2 regions of the Bacillus sp. GW823-FHT06B01 genome follow, and region 1 is predicted to be linked to the other one. Evidence: riboswitches for the same ligand, from Rfam matches in the RefSeq annotation. Region 1 holds a riboswitch; the other holds the start of a gene.
The links. Region 1 has a riboswitch for thiamine pyrophosphate ahead of AC1Q8N_RS25215 (MTH1187 family thiamine-binding protein). Riboswitches for the same ligand answer to the same signal wherever they lie in the genome.
Positions count from the first base shown of each region.

Region 1 (3,111 bases):
ATTAAAGATGGAGAAGGTAATATTGTGGCACTTGTTGCAGCTGATGTAGATGCTTCTATTGTTCCTAGTACAAAAGAAAAGTTCATTATACAAGGTTTAATGTTTATTTGTATTTCTGTTTTAATTGCAACTTTTATTCAATTCTTAATTGTGCGTAACGCACTTGCTCCATTGCGAGATTTACGTGAAGGATTGCGCAAAGTCGGTGAAGGTGATTTAAGTATTAAATTAGAGGAAAGACCAGATGATATTGGTATTATTAATGCGTATTTTAATAATACCATCGAGAAGTTTAAAGGAATTATAGATAAAGTGAAGCAGACAGCAGAACAGGTTTCCTCATCTTCACAAGAATTGTCAGTGAGTACGAAAGAGAATAGCATGGCAGTTAAAGAAATCGTAAGTTCTATGGTTGAGTTAAGAGCTGGAGCTCGGTTACAAGAAACTGCAGCACCACAGTATTTAGGCGCTGTATATGAAATGGAAGATAAGATGGAAGAGATAACGAATGCTGCAGAACAAATAGCGAAAGAGTCTGAAGGTACAAAGTATCATTCAGTAAAAGGAAATGGTGTTATTGAGCAGGCGATTAATCAAATGAACATAATACAAAATGCAGTACAAGATTTATCTTCTATCATCCATTCTTTGGAAACAAGATCAAAAGAAATTAGTGATATTGTAAATGTAATTACAGGTATTTCAAATCAAACTAATTCCCTAGCTTTAAATGCTTCTATTGAAGCTTCACGTGCTGAGGCAACCGGAAAGGGATTTGCTGTTGTTGCTGATGAAGTGCGTAAATTAGCAGAGCAGACGGAAGCATCAGCAAAAGATATAGCGAAATTAATAGGGGAAACACAAGTTGAAACGGAAGAAGCTGTTGTTTCAATGCAAAAAGCTTCAAAAGAAGTAGAATCTGGAATAAAACTTGTTGAAAGTAGTGGTGCTTTCTTTGAAAAAATTTCAAAATCAGCACAATCTGTTACAAATCAAGTTAGAGTTGTTTCTAGCAATTCAAGTGATATATTGCAAAATAGCCAAAATATTGTTCGTGTTGTAAATGAACTATCACTTATTGCAAATACGTATGCAAATAGTAGTAATAATATTGAAGAAAGTATGAAAGAGCAGGAAATGTCTGTACAAGATATTGCTGAATTAGCTAGTTCTTTAAGCTGGCTTTCACAGGAGTTACAAGAGTTAATAGGGGAATTCAAAAGTTAAATGAAATGATTATACGTGCTTTTGTTTGTTCAATAAAATAAATCATGCTACAATGAAAACGAATTAAGGACCGGGGAGCCAATTGGCTGAGAGGATGTAAACAAACATCGACCCTCAACCTGATCTGGATAATGCCAGCGTAGGGAGTTACTTAAAGTGATGTAGCATATGTTATTCTATAATAACTTGCATACAAGGCTTTCCTACGCAGTAGGAAAGCCTTTTCTTGTTTTAATATTTCATTTTATAAGGGGGATTTTACTATGTCACAACAAGTTACAATTTCATTTTCAGTAGTACCACAAGCGAAGAACAAAGATGTGTATTCTGTTGTTGATAAAGCAATTGAAGTTGTACAACAATCGGGAGTTCGTTATGAAGTAGGGGCAATGGAAACAACGCTGGAAGGAGAATTAGATGTACTTCTTGATATCATTAAACGTGCGCAACAAGCTTGTGTGGATGCTGGAGCAGAAGAAGTGATTACTTCTATTAAAATCCATTATCGTCCAAGTACTGGTGTAACGATAGATGAAAAGGTTTGGAAGTACCGTGATGAATATGCAAAACCAGAAGCAATCTAAAACAATTACAACAATTTGGCTTATCCTTCTCATAGCGATATGGGAAGGATCTGTTTCATTATTTAAAATTGAACCGTGGATTTTACCGAAGCCTTCTGCCATTGTTCAAGAATTAATTGGAATGAAAGATTTACTATTACCGAATACGATGCAAACGTTACAAGAGGTTCTAATTGGACTATTTTTTGCGATTTTAATTGGGACAAGTATTGCAATTATTATGGATGTTATCCCTTTATTTCGTATTTTAATAAATCCGTTGCTTGTTATTTCGCAAACGATTCCAATCGTTGTACTTGCACCGTTATTTATTATTTGGTTTGGATATGGAATGCTACCGAAAGTAATGGTAGTAATACTCGTTTGTTTCTTCCCGATTGCGCTTAGCATTTTAGAAGGTTTTCAAACGGTAGATAAAAATATGTTGAAGTTGTTGCAAACGATGAAGGCAACGAAATGGCAAGTTTACCAGAAAGTAAAGTTTCCAGCAGTGTTGCCATACTTTTTCTCAGGTTTAAAAATTGCAGTTACATATAGCGTAATGGGAGCAATTATTGGGGAATGGCTCGGTGCAAGTGAAGGATTAGGAGTTATGCTTACAAGGGCTACAAAATCCTTTTTAACAGCCCGAGTATTTGGTGTGGCAGCAATTATTGTTATGGTGACATTATGTCTGTATTTTATCGTGGAGTTTATGGCAAGAATAACAGCACCATGGATATATAGAAAGGACGGCAGAAAATGAAAAAAGGTTTAAAAGTTATGTTGGCTGCCTTATTAGCAGTAGGTGTAGCTGGATGTAATCCGGCGAAGAAAGAAGAAAGTGCAAGTAAAGATCAAAAAGTAAAAGTAGTATTAGATTGGTTTCCGAATACGAATCATACTGGCCTATATGTAGCGCAAACGAAAGATTATTATAAAAAGCAAGGATTAGATGTAGAGATTATTCAGCCAGGTGATAATGTGACAGCGGAGCAAATGATAGCTTCCGGAAAAGCTGACTTTGCAATAAGCGCACAAGAAAATGTAACGTTGGCTCGTGTGGAAGGTATTCCTGTTGTATCTGTAGGAGCAATCATCCAACATAATACTTCAGCTTTTGCATCACTTAAAAAAGATAATATGACGTCACCAAAAGATTTTGAAGGTAAACGTTACGGCGGCTGGGGAGGACCAGCAGAAGAAGCGACGTTGAAGACAATCATGGAGAAGCATCAAGCTGATTTTAATAAAGTTGAAAAAATCATCTTAGGACAAACAGATTTCTTTAAATCAATCGGTCGTGATGCAGACTTTGAAT
Region 1 covers NZ_JBXAHR010000007.1:105,753-108,863, forward strand. Annotated here, with positions in the region: gene AC1Q8N_RS25210 (methyl-accepting chemotaxis protein) at 1-1,227, shown strand, start outside; TPP riboswitch at 1,289-1,390, shown strand; gene AC1Q8N_RS25215 (MTH1187 family thiamine-binding protein) at 1,491-1,811, shown strand; gene AC1Q8N_RS25220 (ABC transporter permease) at 1,783-2,556, shown strand; gene AC1Q8N_RS25225 (ABC transporter substrate-binding protein) at 2,553-3,111, shown strand, end outside.

Region 2 (3,111 bases), on a different contig from region 1:
TTGTTACGAGTTCGGAGAAAAGAACGGAACTGATGAGATTATTCTCCAAATATAAAGTTCCTATTATAGAAGATGGATTTAATGAAGAGCTACGTTATTCAGGTTCACATTTAGCACCATTATTAACTTTTGCTGGCGCTGGTAATAATGTAATTTATATTAGTAGCTTTTCAAAGGTACTTTTCCCTGGTTTACGTGTAGGCTGGATCATCGCAGATAAAGAACTGATTCATCATTTAGAAAGTGTAAAAAGAGCAAGAACGATTCACACATCTACGTTAGATCAAGCTGTTCTATTTCAATATTTACATGAAGGATATTTTGAAAAATATTTAAAAAAGGCAAGATCAGTTTATAAGAAAAAATATGAGTTAGCTGTTGGGGCGTGTAACGAGTACATTCCGTTTCAAAGAATGACCGGTGATGGTGGACTTCATTTATTTATAGAGTTAGAAGGAAAAATTCATGCCCGCACACTTTTACAAAAGTGTTATGAGCAAGGGGTTACATTTTCTCCTGGAGATGTTTTTTATTCTGATGGAGGAGGAGCGACTACTTTTCGATTAGGATTTTCACGTCTGAAAGAAGAAGAAATAGTTCGTGGAATAAAAATAATCGGTGATACAATAAAAACTGAAATTTGGAGTTGAGGAAATGAGAATTGGCGTTATTATGGGGGGAGTATCCTCTGAAAAACAAGTATCAATTATGACTGGAAATGAAATGATTGCAAATTTAGATAAAAATAAATATGAAATCGTACCAATTACGTTAAATGAAAAAATGGATTTAATCGAAAAAGCGAAAGACATTGATTTTGCGCTGCTTGCATTACACGGAAAATATGGAGAAGATGGGACGGTTCAAGGCACGCTTGAAAGTTTAGGTATTCCTTATAGCGGGAGCAATATGTTATCTAGCGGTATATGTATGGACAAAAATATTTCGAAAAAGATTTTACGCTTTGAAGGTATAGAAACACCCGATTGGATTGAACTTACAAAAATGGCGGATCTAAATCTTGATGAATTAGATAAGTTAGGATTTCCGTTAGTGGTAAAACCAAACTCTGGTGGATCAAGTGTTGGGGTAAAGATTGTATATGATAAAGATGAATTAATTTCAATGCTGGAAACTGTATTTGAATGGGATTCTGAAGTAGTAATAGAGAAGTATATAAAAGGTGATGAGATTACATGTTCAATTTTTGATGGAAAACAGTTACCTATTATTTCAATCCGACATGCAGCTGAGTTCTTTGATTACAATGCAAAATATGATGATGTTAGTACAATTGAAGAAGTTATTGAACTTCCAGCTGAATTGAAGGAACGTGTAAACAAAGCGTCACTGGCTTGTTATAAAGCATTGAAATGCAGCGTTTATGCAAGGGTAGATATGATGGTAAAGGACGGAATTCCATATGTAATGGAGGTTAATACATTACCAGGGATGACACAAGCAAGTTTACTACCGAAAAGTGCAGATGCAGCTGGTATTCATTATAGTAAACTATTAGATATGATTATTGAAACTTCATTAAAAGTAAGAAAAGAAGAAGGGTTTTAAGAAGCGCTATCATGAATACTTTTGACAGTAACGTGAAGTATGTTATGATGAATACAATACGAAAATTAAATATTTATCCACTAGGGGGGCCTATTATAGGCTGAGATCAAATGAGAATTTGAGACTCTTAGTACCTGATCTGGTTAATACTAGCGTAGGGAAGTGGGAAGACATTACTATTTTATGAATAAATACTGTCAATTTCACTTTCTTTACGTTTGTAAAGAAAGTTTTTTTATTTTACAGATTTAATAACTGTGGGTAAATACTTAAATTTTATACTTTATTGGAGGGATTTAAATGACATTTTCACAATCATTACGTCAAGAAGTAGATTCAATTTGGGAAGCTAGTTTTCATCACCCTTTTGTAAAACAACTTGGTGAAGGAACGTTAGATTTAGCTAGTTTTCGCTATTACGTACTTCAAGATTCATATTATTTGAGTCACTTCGCTAGAGTACAAACTTTAGGAGCTGCAAAGGCTCTAGAATTAGAAACGACAGCTCGTATGGCACATCATGCTCAAAATACATACGAGGCGGAATTATCTTTACATGAGAACTTTGCGAAGAAACTAGGGATAACACAAGAAGAGAAAGATAATTTTATCCCTGCTCCAACTGCATACGCTTATACTTCACATATGTATCGTGCTGCGTATGAAGGACATTTAGGCGATATCATTGCAGCAATTTTACCTTGCTATTGGTTGTATTATGAAATTGGTGAGCGTTTAAAAGAGTGTCAGCCAGAAGAGCAAATTTATAACGAATGGATTTCTGCTTATGGATCTGATTGGTTCAGAACATTAGTTGAAGAACAAATTACACGGTTAGATACAATAGCTGAAAAAGTGACAGAGGCAGATCGAAATCGAATGAAACAGCACTTTATTATTAGCAGTCAATATGAATATTCATTTTGGGATATGGCTTATACATTAGAAAAGTGGCCAGTGGATACAGATGTAAAAGATGTAATTGGATAATGAGTAGAGGTATTGCTATTCACAGGTATGAATAATACTTATGTATATGATTTCACAAAAGAAGTATCGCAAAAAGACGCATCGATCTAAGTGTGTCTTTTTTCAATTTATAAAAATGAGCCTATGGGAAGAATAACCTAAAAATAGGTATATGAACAAGGTGCATTATCTAGTGATAGGTCATACTTTGTAGGTGTACGTATTGAACTTAGTTGATAGCGCTATTTCTACTTAGATTTAACGAGCAGAAATATAGGAAAGCATTGAAAAGGTTGAAGTTTATAAACGGAGGTCATGAAAATGAATAAGTTTCAACAAGAACTACAAGCGTTAAGCCTTAATGATTACCAGTCTGGAAATATTGTGTATTGGGACCAGCAAAACCAATATCCATATTATTATATTGAAGATGCTGTTCGTCGCTGTGGAGGTTGTGGTGGTCGTTGTGGAGGTTGTGGTGGTCGTTGTGGAGGTTGTGCAGGTCGCTGTGGTGGATTCCGGTGTATTGGTTGCTTCGGTTGTTTTGGTTGTGGCGGCTGCGGAGGTTGTGGT
Region 2 covers NZ_JBXAHR010000001.1:634,075-637,185, reverse strand. Annotated here, with positions in the region: gene pdxR (MocR-like pyridoxine biosynthesis transcription factor PdxR) at 1-650, shown strand, start outside; gene ddlB (D-alanine--D-alanine ligase) at 655-1,569, shown strand; TPP riboswitch at 1,642-1,747, shown strand; gene tenA (thiaminase II) at 1,870-2,559, shown strand; gene AC1Q8N_RS03400 (heterocycloanthracin/sonorensin family bacteriocin) at 2,854-3,111, shown strand, end outside.
Region 2: linked by a shared signal. The riboswitch ahead of tenA (thiaminase II) and the one ahead of AC1Q8N_RS25215 (MTH1187 family thiamine-binding protein) in region 1 are both predicted to bind thiamine pyrophosphate.